2 regions of the Shewanella sp. Scap07 genome follow, and region 2 is predicted to be linked to the other one. Evidence: predicted binding sites of a transcription regulator. Region 2 holds the regulator's gene; the other holds the start of a gene.

Region 1 (8,574 bases), 290 kb from region 2:
AGCAATCTTTTCATTATTAACCCCATTAAGTATCAACACTTCCCCTAAAAAATTGGCGCAATATTAACACTCAGCCAACAGATTGCAAGAATCCGCTACATCTACATGAATATATCCCTTTGTATACTTTCATTGATCGAGGGTGGCGCGTTAAATCAGGAATTACGGTTGTTCTGCTAACAGATTCAACTGCACTGCCAACGGCTGCAACCCAGTAAAGCTCGACACAAAAAAGCCCTCAACAGAGGGCTTTTATTTACCAACAGTCAATCGATAACTAGTTGATTTGTGGGTCAAGCTCACCGGCTTGATAAGCCTTATACATAGCCTGTAATGACTTAGGCTTGATTTTCGAGCCCATACCCGCACAACCGAAGGCTTCATAACGGGTAGTACAGATATCTGCCATCGCTTCCATTGACGCTTTTAGGAATTTACGTGGATCGAACTCTGTTGGATTTTCTGCTAGGAATTTACGCACAGCACCAGTTGAAGCTAAACGTAAATCGGTATCGATGTTCACTTTACGCACACCGTGCTTAATACCTTCAACAATCTCTTCTAGCGGCACACCATAAGTTTCAGGGATGGCACCACCATATTGGTTGATAATCTCTAGCCACTCTTGTGGTACAGAAGATGAACCATGCATAACAAGATGGGTATTAGGGATACGGGCGTGGATCTCTTTAATACGATCGATACGCAGTACATCACCGGTAGGCTTACGGCTAAACTTATAGGCGCCATGGCTTGTACCGATAGCGATGGCTAAAGCATCAACGTGAGTATCAGCAACAAAACGCGCCGCTTCTTCTGGTGTAGTAAGCAGCTGGTCGTGGCTTAACACGCCTTCAGCACCCACACCATCTTCTTCGCCAGCCATGCCGGTTTCTAGGCTACCTAGGCAGCCAATCTCACCTTCTACTGATACGCCACAAGCGTGAGCAAATGCTACGGTACGACGGGTAACATCAACATTGTATTCATAAGATGCCGGTGTTTTACCATCAGCCATCAAAGAGCCATCCATCATTACTGAGGACATACCCAACTGGATAGAGCGCTGACAAATGTCAGGATCGGTACCATGGTCTTGGTGAATACAGACTGGAATATCTGGATACTGCTCAAGAGCAGCGGCCATCAAATACTTCAAGAACTGTGGACGAGCATACTTACGTGCACCCGCAGAAGCCTGCACGATCACTGGGCTATCGGTTGCTTCAGCAGCCTGCATAATTGCACGCATTTGCTCAAGGTTGTTGACGTTAAAAGCAGGAACACCATAACCGTGCTCAGCTGCATGATCTAACATTTGACGTAGGGAAATTAAAGCCATTTTTTACTCCAATAATAGGGTGGTCGATTCATATTCCATATGAACGCGAACACCAAGGTCACTATCGTTTGGATTGATCTTTGTACTGCAACTTAAGTGGTTAACACTTAAGATGCAGCGGTTTTTTATAATACTAATTATTATTCTTTGAGCTTGGTGCCAGCTTAACTACCGCGGCTCTCAAGCATTGCAACTGCTGGTAACTCTTTGCCTTCTAAAAACTCTAAGAAAGCGCCACCACCGGTTGAAATATAAGACACTTTGTCAGCAATTTGATACTTATCAACCGCGGCCAAGGTATCACCACCACCGGCGATGGAGAATGCTGATGACTCGGCAATAGCTTGTGCGATACGCTTGGTACCTTCACCGAATTGATCAAACTCGAATACGCCAACAGGGCCATTCCAAACAATAGTTCCAGCGTTACGCAAAATATCCGCCAACGCTTCTGCACTGTCTGGACCAATATCAAATATCATATCGTCACTTGCTACTGCATCTACCGCTTTTAGCGTGGCACTAGCGGTTGGGCTAAACTCGCCGGCAACCACGACATCAGTTGGCACAGGAATATCACCACCTCGGCTTTGTGCATTAGCCACTAAGCGCTTAGCTTCATCGATTAAGTCAGCCTCATAAAGCGACTTACCCACTTCGTGGCCTGCTGCAGCAATAAAGGTGTTAGCAATACCGCCACCAACAACAAGTTGATCGACGATGCCTGATAGGCTTTCTAATACCGTAAGCTTAGTCGATACTTTTGAGCCACCGACTATCGCCACTAATGGACGAGCTGGATTGTCCATCGCTTTACCTAAAGCACTCAACTCACCCGCTAGCAATGGGCCAGCGCAGGCAATTGGTGCATACTGTCCAACCCCATGGGTTGAAGCTTGAGCACGGTGTGCTGTACCAAATGCATCCATCACATAAACGTCGCAAAGGGCTGCCAGTTGCTTTGATAGCTCAGGATCATTTTTCTTTTCGCCGACATTAAAGCGGACGTTCTCAAACACCACCACTTCACCAACATTGGCTTGCACACCATCAAGATAATCCGCAGCAAGTCTTACTGGGCAATCAAGGGCTTTGTTCAAGTAATCAACAACAGGTTGCATTGAAAACTCGGCGTTAAACTCTCCTTCAGTCGGGCGCCCTAAATGTGACATCACCATCACCGCTGCCCCTTTTTCAAGCGCTAGCTTAATGGTAGGCAGAGATGCGCGTAATCGTGCATCACTCGTCACGACACCGTCGCTGACAGGCACATTAAGGTCTTCACGAATAAGCACTCGCTTACCTTGAAGATCGATATCTGACATATTGATAATTGCCATCTGTGATATTTCCTCTTTGCTAATGTTAAAACTAAAAACTGGTTCCACCGCTTACAGTAAGGACAACACACTGACTGCAGGCTAAAATTTGTGTCTAAAGCTATTGTTGCTTGGCTTTTATCATCGCTAAACTGGTATCCAACATACGGTTGGCAAAGCCCCACTCGTTGTCGCACCATAAAAGTAACTTGACTAAGTGACCATCGCTGACTCTGGTTTGCGTGCCATCGACAATGCTAGAGCGTGGATCATGGTTAAAGTCACAAGAGACCAATGGCGCATTAGTAAAGCCAACAACACCTTGATACAGACCCGCCGCTGCGCCGGACAACGCTTGATTAATGGTGTCGATATCGACCCGCTTAGCTAATGTCACCGATAAATCGATTGCGGTCACATTAATCGTGGGCACGCGCACTGAAATAGCCTCAAACTTATCTTTCATTGTTGGAAGTATACGTTCAATACCACGCGCTAACTTAGTATCTACGGGAATAATCGATTGGCCTGCCGCTCGGGTACGGCGCAAATCATCATGATAGGCATCAATAACCTGCTGGTCATTCATTGCCGAATGAATCGTGGTTATTGCACCACTTTTTACGCTAAATGCACGATCGAGTACTTCAATCACCGGTACAATGCAGTTAGTCGTACAAGATGCGTTAGAAATGACACTGTGATGCGCCTGCAAAGTATGATCATTCACGCCGTAAACAATCGTGGCATCGACATCACTTGATGATGGATGGCTAATAAGTACTTGCTTAGCGCCCGCTTGAATATGTGCTTCACATGCGACGCGATCATTGAGTGCGCCGGTGGCTTCATAGACAATATCAATATCCATGTCAGCCCAAGGTAACTGACTGGCATCAGCTTGATGCAACAAGGTAATGCTATCATCGCCAACAAGCATCTTATTGCCGGCTAATTGGGCAGAAGATTGAAAACGGCCATGGGTAGTATCGTATTGAGTCAGGTGTAACATGGCTTCAGGTTTAGCGAGTTCATTAATGGCCACGATCTGGATCTGATCGCGTTTGCCCGACTCATACAGGGCTCGAAGAATTGAACGGCCAATGCGGCCATATCCATTAATAGCAACTCTGATCATTAAAGGCGTATATCCTCTATGTTAGCCATCGAGCTTACTTAAAATATGACAACGACTTATCAGTAAAATAACTGATAAGTCGTTCTATCAATGGGCAACGCTCAGGTTGCCCATGCGATATTAACCCGATTTATAAAATCGCGTTAGTTTTTGCCACTACATTGTCAACGGTGAAGCCAAAGTGCTTCATCAATGCGCCACCAGGTGCAGACTCACCGAAGGTTGTCATGCCAACTACTGCGCCGTCAAAACCAACATACTTGTGCCAGAAATCAACGTGAGCGGCTTCAATAGCAACACGCTTAGTGACACTTGATGGTAGTACTGATTGACGATATTGCTCATCTTGCTTATCAAACTCATTGGTTGATGGCATAGAAACAACACGTACCTGCTTGCCTTGTTCAGTAAGCGTAGCCGCTGAATCAAGTGCAAGTTGCACTTCACTACCGGTAGCAATCAAGATTACATCTGGCGTACCTGCACAATCACTCAGTACATAACCACCTTTAGCAACATTGGCTAACTGCTCTGCACTACGCGCTTGAGCAGGCAAACCTTGACGGCTAAATACTAACGATGTTGGCGCATCACGACGTTCAATTGCAGACTTCCAAGCCACTGCGGTTTCAGCTGCGTCACAAGGACGCCATACTGTCATATTTGGCGTCATACGTAAGTTGGCAAGTTGCTCAACAGGTTGGTGAGTTGGACCATCTTCACCTTGACCAATTGAGTCATGGGTATAAACGAAGATGTTTTGAATCCCCATCAATGCAGACATACGAACCGCATTACGTGCATATTCCATGAACATCATGAAAGTTGCACCATAGTTAATAAAACCACCATGCAACGATACACCGTTCATGATACCGCTCATACCAAATTCACGAACACCATGGTAAATATAGTTACCCGCTGGATCATCTTGAATGCCTTTAGAACCAGACCATAAGGTTAGGTTAGAACCGGCAAGGTCAGCTGAGCCGCCCATTAATTCCGGTAGGATGGCACCAAATGCACCAATGGCATTTTGTGAAGCCTTACGGCTAGCGATACCTTCAGCTTTGTCTTGGCATTCTTGAATGAAAGCCTGTGCTTTCGCTTCAAAATCAGCTGGGAGTTCACCGGTTACCACACGACGTTTGTATTCAGCAGCTAACTCAGGGAAGGCCGCTTCATACGCCGCAAACTGCTCGTTCCAAGCTGCTTCGTTGCTCGCGCCAGCTTGTTTAGCATCCCAACCTTCATACACATTGGCTGGAATTTCAAATTCACCGTGACTCCAACCTAGGAATTCACGTGCTGCTTTAATCTCATCAGCACCAAGTGGTGCGCCGTGACAGTCGTGGCTGCCAGACTTGTTTGGAGAACCAAAACCGATAACGGTTTTGCAGCAGATCATTGTTGGCTTGTCAGTAACAGATTTAGCTTCTTCGATTGCTGCGCGAATGGCGTCGCTATCATGGCCATCAACATTAGCAATCACATGCCAACCGTAAGATTCAAAACGTTTTGGCGTATCGTCAGTAAACCAGCCTTCAACATGGCCATCAATAGAAATGCCATTGTCATCCCAAAATGCAATCAGCTTACCTAGACCAAGCGTACCCGCAAGTGAACAAGCTTCATGCGAAATACCTTCCATCAAACAACCATCACCTAAGAAACAGTATGTGTTGTGGTCAACAATGTCGTGGCCAGGACGGTTAAACTGCGCTGCCAGTGTCTTTTCAGCAATGGCCATACCGACTGCATTACTGATACCAGCACCTAATGGACCTGTGGTGGTTTCTACACCTGGCGTATAACCATATTCTGGGTGACCCGGTGTTTTAGAGTGCAGCTGACGGAACTGTTTTAGTTCTGCCATAGGCAACTCATAACCCGTTAAATGAAGTAGAGAGTAGATCAGCATTGAGCCATGACCGTTAGATAGAATAAAGCGGTCTCTATCTACCCAATTTGGGTTGCTTGGGTTGTGCTTTAGGAAATCATTCCAGAGTACTTCGGCGATATCAGCCATCCCCATTGGGGCACCTGGGTGACCAGAATTAGCTTTCTGGATTGCGTCCATACTTAACACACGGATAGCGTTAGCGAGTTCTTTACGAGAAGACATGCTCTCTCCTGCTTAGGTTATTTTATAAGGTCTATAGGCGAATTTTGGGAGCCATATTTTCGCTTACATACCCGGCAGACGCAAACGTTTATTGACCAAATGGTGATATTAACAGCCAATGTGAACAATCTTATTGCTGCGAGCTAATTCACATAAAAGTAAATTACCTAAAGTTGCCTTAAGTCGTCAGCTATCAAAATGATAAGTAACCAACTGATAATTAGTACTTAAACTGCATAACATGATTTACAAGAATGACTATTAGGTCACAAGTTGAAGTAATTTTTGGCATCAGGGGGTGCGTAAAGACAGTTTTTCAATTATTATAGCCGTCTAGATGTAGATACTTCTACACACTCATTTTTGATTACTGACGAGATTTTCCAATTATGGCAAAACACTTGTTTACCTCTGAGTCGGTCTCAGAAGGTCATCCCGATAAGATCGCCGATCAGATTTCTGATGCGGTACTTGATGCAATTTTAGAGCAAGACCCTAAAGCCCGTGTGGCTTGTGAAACTTATGTCAAAACTGGCATGGTGATGGTCGGCGGTGAAGTCACGACTTCTGCATGGGTTGATATCGAAGAGATCACCCGTAAAACTGTCCGTGATATTGGTTACACCCATTCAGATATGGGCTTTGATGCCGATTCATGTGCGGTATTAAATGCCATTGGTAAGCAATCTCCAGATATCAACCAAGGTGTTGATCGTGCCGATCCAAAAGAGCAAGGCGCCGGTGACCAAGGCTTAATGTTTGGTTATGCCAATAACGAAACCGATGTATTGATGCCAGCTCCTATTACCTACTCGCACATGCTGGTTAAACGTCAGTCTGAAGTACGTAAAGATAAAACCCTACCTTGGTTACGCCCTGACGCGAAAAGCCAAGTCACGTTTGCGTATAACAGCGACGGCAGCGTTGCTGGTATCGACGCCGTGGTTTTGTCGACACAGCACAGTGAAGAAGTGAATCAAGCAGATTTGATTGAAGGCGTGATGGAAACCATCATTAAGCCGGTTTTGCCTGCTAAGTGGTTAAGCAAAGACACTAAATACTTCATCAACCCAACAGGCCGTTTTGTTATCGGTGGACCTGTGGGTGACTGTGGTTTGACGGGTCGTAAGATTATTGTTGATACCTATGGCGGCATGGCACGTCATGGCGGTGGTGCTTTCTCAGGTAAAGATCCTTCTAAAGTTGACCGCAGTGCAGCCTATGCCGCGCGTTACGTTGCTAAGAACATTGTCGCTGCTGGTCTTGCAGATCGCTGCGAAATCCAAGTTTCTTACGCTATTGGTGTGGCAGAGCCGACCTCTATCAGTGTAGAAACATTTGGTACCGCCAAGGTTGCAGAGGAACTACTGATAGACCTAGTACGTCGTCACTTCGACCTACGCCCTTACGGTCTAACTGAAATGCTAGACTTGGCTCGCCCAATCTATAAAGCAACCGCAGCATATGGTCACTTTGGTCGTGAAGAGTTCCCTTGGGAGCGTACCGACAAAGCTGAAGCTCTACGCGCTGATGCGAACCTATAATGCTTAACGCATTATAAAAAAGCCGCCTGTTTAGGCGGCTTTTTTGTTTTTACAACAGCTGACTACCAGTCAACTTTGTTGCCCTGCCAGTCAAGAAAATGTGCGCCACAAATCGGATGCACATGCTCACTGACATACAATAGCTGCTGCGCAACAAAATCCGTACTAAACAGTTTACCTGCAGGCACATTAGACTGAAACGGCTTCGACAAAGCGGTGTCGGTTGTGCCCGGATGAAAACACAGTAGTGCCACATTCTTAGCGCGGCGAGCGTACTCTATTCCCGCAGTTTGCATCAGCATATTTAGCGCCGCTTTTGAGGCTCGATAACTGTACCAGCCTCCAAGATGGTTATCGCTAATACTGCCAACCCTTGCACTCATCACGGTCAAACTACACACTTGCTTTCCCGACAGCACCGGCAACAAATGCTTCAACCACAACATGGGCACTACACTGTTAGACTGAAAACTCGCCAACATCGCTGTGGCATCAATGTCTTCAACACGCTTTTCTGGAAATTGGTCACTGTGGTGCAGCACACCATTAAAGATATACACCCGATTAATATCTCCACCGACTTCGGTCAGTAGATCTGTCATCGCGACAATACTCGCTTCACTATAGTCACATTGCCAGTCACACACATTAGGCTGGGGGTGCCGCTGTCGGTGGCGGGAGATCGCAATCACTTTTTGCTGCGAACGCAGCTTAGCAATGGTTGCTTGGGCAATTTCACTACTTGCGCCAATAACAACAGCAATGGGACTATTAGCCGTCATAATGAACAACTGCCCTCACTGCAGCGTTTTTTACCTGTTAACAAGTAGCTAATTCGATAGCGATGTTTAGCAAACCCAAGGTAGAAGATATCGGCAATTGGTTTTATCACAGGCCAACGTAAGAATGCCACGCGATACTTTTTCCCAACCAGTACCCAAGCGCGATAAGTCACATCTAAGCCCAACAAGATATTACCCTTGTCGTCCATGCCATGCAGGATCAGATTGGCACGGTTAGGATCTATCTCTGGGAATTTTTCCGCAAAACCTGTTTGATTAAGATCCTGCAGTTCGATGCTGCCATATTCATCATACTGTTTTAGC
Region 2 (8,574 bases):
TCATCTGCCCACGTTGTGCCTGCAGCACGTTAATAAGACGCTGCTGCGAGTCAGCATCGAGAGAAACCATGGGCTCATCAAGCAGCAAAATAGACGGCGACTGCACCAGTGCTCTCACCAGTGCAATCAACTTAATGGCGCCTTTGTTGAGTGACTGATTGTCACTGCTACCGACTAAAGTTTGGTAACCTGCAGGTAGTTGAGCGATGGTATCCGTTAGTCCCAGCGCTTCGGCAACCACCATTGCTTCGGCTTCTTTATCGGCAGAAAATAAGGTCATATTTTCCATTAAGCTACCGCTCAATAAGATTGGCCAAGGTGCGACATAAGCAACAGACTGTCGATACTCATTGCGCTTATGCTGGCTTTGCTCAATACCCGCTATGGTAATTTCACCTTGGCTTACGCGATGAAAAGCACCAATACAACTTAACAATAAGCTGGCTTGGGTTAATGGATTAGAGGTCACCGTCACCAGACTGCCTGAGGCAATTTCAATATTGACCTCATTTAACTTGGCAGCGGTTTGCTCAATACTGACAGCTTCAAAGCGGATTGGGCCTAGGGGCAATTTTTGTTGATATTGCTTGGTGCCGGTAAATAATTCTGGTGGCAGCTCGCTTAATTCTGCTACCTGAGACATTGCGGTTTTGGCTACAGCTAAACGTGAGCGCAGGCTGATAATGGCGCTAAGCGGTGCTATGGCACGACCGGCCAATATGGAGCAGGCCGCCAGTCCACCTGTAGTCAGCTCGCCATCTAACACTGCTAAACAACCAATTAATACAATCAGTAAGGTAGTTCCTTGCGAAGCACCTTGAATCAACTCTTGTAGCTTAGATGACAGCCAGTCGACTCGGTGCTGTTCTGCCAAGCGTTGATAGTTTATATCGTTATACATTCCACACAGTTTGGTCTCCATTGCTAGCGCTTTGGCAGTGGTGAGTCCCGACAGCACCTGAATTAACAAACGTGAGCGCTCACCTTCAGTTAACGCTAAAGCCTGAGTCGCTTGATTTAGCTGTTTGCCAATCACATACACTAGTGCGCCGATAACCCCCCATACTGCAATAGGAATGAACACTAAGGGGCCACCAATGTAGGCAACAAGCGCTAAAAATATCAGTACAAAGGGAAAGTCCATCAAGGCGACCAACGCTTGCCCTGAATAGATTTCTCGCATGGTGGCAATGCTGTTGAGGCCATTGGATACCACGCCAGAGCCTAAAGACTCAATCTTACGATAATCAGAATTGAGTAGGGCACTGACGGTTTGGGTCGTGCTCTGTAGCTCAAAGTTAGCGGCGCTGGATGCGAGCATCCAACTGCGGGCATACCGCAGTAGTAGCTCCAGTATAATTGCGACCGCTACCGCAGATGCCAGCACGCTTGCGGTACCATAACCTTGATTAGGCAGAATACGGTCGTATATCTGCAGCATCGTAAATGGCAGTGCCAATGACAGTAAATTGATAAATGTGGAGGAAAACAGCAGCTCAACCCAAGCGCGGTTTTTTGCTAGCAGACTAAAGTTCTCTGTCATCGCTTACTTCCTTGTTATGGGGTCAGTGGCGTGATTATGGGAACAATTTTTAGGCAATTGTTGCTACTAAGTTAACAGTAACTTTAGTCAAAGCGCTATGTTTTTGTACTGTTTTTTGCTGGATTTTAAAGATTTACTGCTGGAGAAATAAACGCTAAGTCATTAGAGGGATAAAAAAGCGGTGAGCATTGCTGCTTCACCGCGTATTTTGCTGGCTAGCTAACTGAACAAAATCAGCCTAAGTTGCCATTAAGGTTGCTGACGTGTCGCAGCGAGCACAATTTCACGTACGCAAACGCTTTGCGGTTGCTCATAGGCAAACAGGGCGGCATCAGCAATGGTTTCTGGCGCAACAACGCCGCCCATATCTTGCTTCCAGTCTTCATAACCCGCTTTAATTTCATCGCTGGTGGTATGGCTAAGTAGTTCGGTTTCTACTGCACCAGGCGCAATAGTAATGAGGCGAACATCATCCATTGCCACTTCTTCGCGAATGTTTTCCGTTAGTGCATGTACTGCAAATTTAGTGGCACAGTAAGCGGCATGATTTGGGAAAGTCTTGCGACCGGCAATCGAGCTTACATTGATAATGGTGCCAGTTTTGCGCTGTTTCATATCAGCAAGTACCGCGTGAATACCATTGAGAACGCCCATGACGTTGATGTTGAGCATACACGACCATTCCGCTGGATCTTGTTGGTCTGCTTGGCCAAGTAGCATGACGCCTGCGTTGTTGATTAGGCATCCAACTGGGCCAAATTTAGCCACAGCTTGGGCAATTGCTTCGCTAATGGCCGCGCCATCGGTGACATCAACACTGATGGTCATGCAGTTATCTAATGCCAACGCTTGCATAGGCTCGAGGCGGCGAGCAAGTAATAATAATGGATGGCCTTTGGCACAGAAGGCTTTTGCCATCGCGGCGCCTATGCCTGATGAGGCGCCGGTAATAACGATTAATGATTTCATTGTTGTCTCACTTGTTGACTGTATTTCAATGCAGACAAGATTATAGAAAAGCTTATTGTTGATATATGGCCTCATTGGAATATGATTGTTTACATATGATTGCAAATTGAGGTCGTTATGGCACCGGACCTATCATTAATACAAACTTTTCTGGTGATTGCGGAATCAGGCAGTTTTACCCATGCTGCTGAGGTTCTTAATTGTTCCCGCTCCCATTTATCCAAGCAACTGACTAAATTGGAGCAAGTGTTGGGGGTGAGCCTGATCATGCGGACCACGCGGGCGCAGAGGCTGACAGAGCAGGGGCAGTTGGTTTATCAAGAGTGTCGTCAAGCGATGAATATCATTGATGCTGCCTGCGCCCAAGCGATGGACATAACTAACTCGCCAAAAGGACAAATCAAAATCAATTCGGTGGGCGGCTTCATTGGTGAGGAAATTGTCGCGCCGTTGGTCAGTGACTTCGTAAAACGTTACCCAGATATTGAGGTCGAGCTGGATTTCAGCAGCCAACGGGTGGATCTGCTGTTGGATCAATTTGATTTTGTATTTCGAATGGGCAGTTTACCTGACTCTAACTTGATCGCGAGAAAACTGCTTACTCTGAGCAATGAAACCATGGCTGCGCCAGCTTACCTGCAACAAAGAGGGACGCCGAGCCACCCCAAAGAGTTAAAGCAGCATTATTGCATTACGGGCAGTATCGACCATTGGCATTATCAACACATCAGCGATCCTAAGTTGCATGCTGAGGTGGCGATTTCAGGCGGATTTAAATGCAAAAACGGCCGAGCGATGATCGCCAGTGCGATCGCTGGCAATGGTATTGTCAGGCTACCCACCTTGTACTGTCCTGACGAGCTGGCCAATCAAACCTTAGTTCCGGTTTTTAGTGACTGGAAAGTGGCCGATACCCCTGTGTACTTGGTTTACCACCAAGATCCCCATCGTGCCCTGAGGTTTAACATGTTTGCTCAGTATGTGGTCGAAGAATTTCAGCGCTATAGTGAGGAGAATTACCGCAAAAAATGATCGTTTCGCTGTACGCCTTTTAGGTGGCGGATTGCAGCGATTTTGGTGATCATTTTTGGCTGAAATAATAAAAATTTTCTGCCGTAGTGAGTTTTGATGAACTATCTTTAAATTCGATGCGTAGTAAAAGACATCACTACAACAAAAATAATATAAGGGCTGAATGAAATGAGATCACTTCATCTTTGTTTTAGCATGGCGTTAACCCTGATTTTTTCGGCAAATTTGTATGCCGAAGGGGGAGATTATGCCAACACTCAGCACTTAAAGCACTCGCCTTTAGCGCATCAAATATTCAGTGTTCAGCCACAAGCCAATGGGGTGAACCTAGTCAGCACACTAAACACATCAGATAACCCTTGGCAGCGCTCTGCCACAGTCAGTCACAGTCAGTCTTGGCCTTATGCAGCTAACCTGTCGCTGCAATATGATATTGAGCAGCCACCAGTTGATTGGATCAACGCCGGGGCGGTAAGTGGTGATATCAAAAGCCAATTAAGTGCTGAGCCAGCATTGGCGGCAGCAAAAACCACAGAGCATAATCTGACGATGAGTATGCCGCTGTCGATCGTTAATTTACCGATTGCAGTAGAGGTCACTCCCAAACTGCAAACCATAGAAAGCTATACAATCGCCGATAGCCTGTCTGCATACCGAAGTAACAGCGATACGCTAGCAGGCGATAGCCAAGTGACATCCAACCTTGATGTTGGCCTCGCACTCGAACCTGTTGATGGGTTGGTTGTGGGCGTATCTGGGCGTAATTTAGTCCCGCAAACCATCAGCGTTGATAACCCTTTTAGTGTGCAGGCGTATGACTATCAATTAGCGCCGCTGTATAACGCGGGTATCGCTTACCAGTGGCGCGCATTGAGTGTCAGTTCTGACATCGACCTTAATGCCAACCAAGGGTTTACCGATATCGAAGATAGTCAGTATGTTCGTTTTGCAGGGGCATTAAAGGCCACTGACTGGCTTTCCGTTAGCCTAGGCTATCGACATGATATGCTTGAGCACGAAGCAGATATTTACACCATTGGCACTGGCATGTCATTCGGGCCTAGCTTTAGTATTGATTTCACCGGTTTGGTTGATAGTGATGCTGCAGTCGGCGGCGTGCTTAAAACTTCTTATTATTTCTAACTCACCAGCAAGACGTCACGATAAAATCAGTGTCGCCACGCGGCTGCTTGTCGTCTGTGATTCAGCTACTCGATAATCGCGGCTTAGCTCGCGAGTTCAAATATTGATTTTGCAATTAATATCAATGCACTGAGCGAGCATAACAGCAACGTCATTGAACGAGTTTTGTCTTTATCGACATGGCCCACCATTCTATTTGCCGCAAGATAGCCAAGTACGACCGATGGCAGCAGTAATACCGACACACTGATATGTTGCCAAGTGAGCAGGCCCGTGACAGCCAAAATAGCCAGTGCAATCATCGAACTGAAAATGAAAAATGCTGATAGGGCAGCACGAAACTGTTTGGCATCTTTACCAGCAAGCAATATCGCCATCGGCGGTCCACCAATGGCAGCGATATTACCAAACACCCCAGATAATACGCCCGCAGCAAATAAGCTCTGTTTGTTAATTGCCAAATTAAACCGCAGCACACTGAGCAATACCGCAACTAATACAATGGTGGCAATGGCTAATCCCAATATCGGCGCTGGGGCAAACAGCAGTAGGGCTGCGCCAATAAAGCCACCGGGCACACGCCCCAGCAAAGCATATTGAAGACCATTAAACTGCAGCGAGGCGCGCTCTCGCATCAAAGTGAGTAGAGAAATAGAAAAGCCCATCAAAATCACCGGCGCCGGCACAAGCTGGGGATCGACCAGATACAGCAAAGGTGAGGCTACCACGGCTAAGCCGAACCCAATGAGGCTCTGGGTTAACGCGCCAGCAAAAATAATCAATGAGGCGAGTAATAAGGTTGTCGGATCAATCAAGTCGAACATAGAGCGCCTCTGCAGATAAATGAGCGATCAGGTAGAGCCTGATCTTTCAGTACGACTATTTGCTGTGATTGGCTGCGGTGGAAAACTAAAACGTGGAACGTGAACAGGTTGAAACGTCAGCCGAGATGGCCTGGCTAACATTTCAAACTCAGTAGGTAAACTAGAGCAAACGCGGTTGATCTATTCTAGTTCTTCCCACTCGATGCCCATTTCGTCCATCAAGCGTTTCACTTCTGCTGGCATGCTATCGGGCTTATCTTTAGACAAGTCTTCATCGTTAGGCAATGGCTGGCCAGTATAAGCATGCAAAAATGCTTCGCATAACAGCTCGCTGTTGGTGGCATGGCGTAAGTTATTAACTTGGCGGCGAGTACGTTCGTCAGTTAATACTTTTAAAACCTTAAGCGGAATTGAAACAGTGATTTTTTTTACCTGTTCATTTTTTTTGCCATGTTCAGCATATGGGCTTATATAATCGCCATTCCATTCAGTCATCGACTCACCTGTAAATTCTCAAATTCGGGGCAGATTTTATACCCTTACAAACTACAGTCAAATTATTGCCTCTTATTTTTGTTAATTGCAAATAGATTTCTACATGTTTGGACGTCTAAATGGCTAAAATTGGTTGACGAGGGCCACCACCTTCGGTACATTTAGACGTCCAGACATCTCTTAGGTGTCTATTTTCATATTTTAGGAGTAGATGATGACAGAGCGTAAATTGGCCACCGCAGCAGTACGTCGAGGTATTGAGTCCGATACTCAGCACGGTGCAGTTGTACCGCCTATTTATCTTTCTACCAACTACTCATTTGATGGGCATAAAAATCCACGCGATTTTGACTATAGTCGCTCAGGTAACCCTACCCGTTGTATTTTAGGTGATGCCATCGCCGAACTGGAAAAGGGCGCGACTGGCGTTGTGACCTGTACAGGTATGGCTGCCATTACCCTAGTTACTAGCTTATTGGGGCCAGATGATCTGCTGGTGGTTCCCCATGATTGTTATGGTGGCAGTTATCGACTGTTTACTAATTTGGCCAAAAAGGGCGCGTTTAAATTAGTGGTTGTCGATCAAACCGATGAGGCTGCATTAGCCGAAGCCATTAGTAAAAAGCCTAAAATGGTGTGGCTAGAAACCCCCTCTAATCCGCTTTTACGTGTTGTTGATATTGAGACGATTGCCCAGGCCAGCCACGACGTGGGAGCTCAAGTCGTTGTTGACAACACTTTCCTTTCGCCCATCCTACAGCAGCCTTTATTATTGGGTGCTGATATTGTGATCCACTCAACCACCAAGTATATCAACGGCCACAGTGATGTTGTCGGTGGTGCCGTGGTGGCTAAAGATGCAGAAGTGGGCGAGTTACTGCACTGGTGGTCAAATACCTTAGGTTTAACTGGATCTGCTTTTGATAGTTACCTGACATTGCGCGGTATACGCACCTTAGCCGTGCGTATTCGTGAGCACCAAGCTAATGCAGAGAAAGTCCTGGCCGTATTAACACGTCATGATGCGGTTGATACTGTGTACTACCCAGGTTTGCCTGATCACCCAGGACATAAAATTGCGGCTAAACAACAAGCAGGCTTTGGTGCCATGCTCAGTTTTGAATTAAAAGGTGGCGAAGCGCAACTTGTTGCCTTCCTGGATGCGTTAAACTATTTCTCTGTGGCCGAAAGTTTAGGCGGTGTGGAAAGCTTAGTGGCTGTGCCTGCCACCATGACACACCGAGCGATGGATGCACAGGCGCGCGCAGAAGCGGGCGTACACGATACCCTCATCCGTTTATCTGTCGGTATTGAAGATGGCGAAGATTTAGTGGCTGATATCAGCGCAGCGTTAGATGCCGCCAATGCGGCTAGTTGTTAAGCTCGTTTAGTAGGAGTAACAGATGACACGATGTCATTTACATAAATTTGGTGGTTCTAGCCTAGCTGACGCTGATTGCTATCGCCGTGTCGCGCATATTTTGCTGACTCATGGTCACAGCGATGATTTAATTGTGGTATCAGCAGCGGGCAAGAGTACTAATTTTCTCTATAAACTGCTTACGCTACGTGACAATGGTGAACTGTGGCAAGAAGAGCTGCAGGTGCTGATGAGTTATCAGCAAAACCTGATTGAACAACTGCTATCCAATGAGCAAGCCCGCAGCCTACGTGAACGTTTAGCCACCGACAAAGCAACGCTAATCAGCTTGTTGTCATTAGAGCGCTTAAGTGAATATCAAAGCAACCAAGTGGTGAGTTTTGGTGAACGCTGGTCGTCTTGTTTATTGGCGGCATTGCTACGTGAATCTGGCGTGGCGGCTGTTGATGTAGACGCGCGCACTTTACTCGTGGCTGATGAAGCAGCGGTGCCGCAAATTCGGTTGCAAGAGTCGAAAGACAAAGTGCAGGCCGCGCTGAGCGCTCACCCCAATCAACGAATTGTAATCACCGGATTTATTTGTGCCAACGACAGTGGCGATACATTACTGCTAGGCCGTAATGGCTCAGACTTCAGTGCCACATTGTTAGCAAGCTTAGCGGATATTGAACGCGTCACTATCTGGACCGATGTGGAAGGGGTGTTCAATGCAGACCCTAACCGTATCAATGATGCCAAACTACTTAAGAGCATGTCGTTAACCGAAGCTAACCGTTTAGCGCATTTAGGCTCTCCTGTGCTGCATAATCGCACCTTACAGCCGCTGTTCGATACAGAGGTTAGCTTAGCGGTACGTTCAAGTTACGCACCGCATACTGACTTTACCTTAATTGCCCCGAAAAGCTCGCAAGCAAGTGCGCCTGTGGTGACTAGCTTACCTTCAGTGTCATTACTGCAATTAACTGCCCGTGCACCACTGCCACAGCTGCTAGCAAGCTTTGCTCAAGCAGGGCTTACGCCTTTAGCGCATTGGCCGCTCACGCAAAACCGTGTTGAGCTAGCTTTTACCCATGAAAACGAGAAACAAGCGCTGGCAGTGATTGAGTCTAACAGCAACGAATTGGCTGTGAGCGAAGTATCAGTGAAGCAAGATTTAGGCTTAGTGGCATTAGTGAGCGCTGACGCCA

The links. The regulator MetJ, encoded in region 2, represses methionine synthesis genes. The targets are predictions, from matches to a motif close to TAGACGTCTAGACGTCTA.
Region 1: metK (methionine adenosyltransferase) is a predicted target of MetJ. The motif match lies at 6,251-6,268, and genes of this name have one in related genera.

The regions. Positions count from the first base shown of each region.
Region 1 covers NZ_CP041329.1:938,713-947,286, reverse strand. Annotated here, with positions in the region: gene FLM48_RS04090 (YdiY family protein) at 1-14, opposite strand, end outside; gene fba (class II fructose-bisphosphate aldolase) at 278-1,342, opposite strand; gene FLM48_RS04080 (phosphoglycerate kinase) at 1,507-2,682, opposite strand; gene epd (erythrose-4-phosphate dehydrogenase) at 2,783-3,799, opposite strand; gene tkt (transketolase) at 3,930-5,924, opposite strand; gene metK (methionine adenosyltransferase) at 6,314-7,468, shown strand; gene FLM48_RS04060 (SDR family NAD(P)-dependent oxidoreductase) at 7,531-8,250, opposite strand; gene FLM48_RS04055 (thiol-disulfide oxidoreductase DCC family protein) at 8,247-8,574, opposite strand, start outside.
Region 2 covers NZ_CP041329.1:653,407-661,980, forward strand. Annotated here, with positions in the region: gene FLM48_RS02865 (ABC transporter transmembrane domain-containing protein) at 1-1,543, opposite strand, end outside; gene FLM48_RS02870 (SDR family oxidoreductase) at 1,793-2,512, opposite strand; gene FLM48_RS02875 (LysR family transcriptional regulator) at 2,630-3,544, shown strand; gene traF (conjugal transfer protein TraF) at 3,713-4,687, shown strand; gene FLM48_RS02885 (sulfite exporter TauE/SafE family protein) at 4,771-5,511, opposite strand; gene metJ (met regulon transcriptional regulator MetJ) at 5,692-6,006, opposite strand; gene metB (cystathionine gamma-synthase) at 6,221-7,387, shown strand; gene FLM48_RS02900 (bifunctional aspartate kinase/homoserine dehydrogenase II) at 7,410-8,574, shown strand, end outside.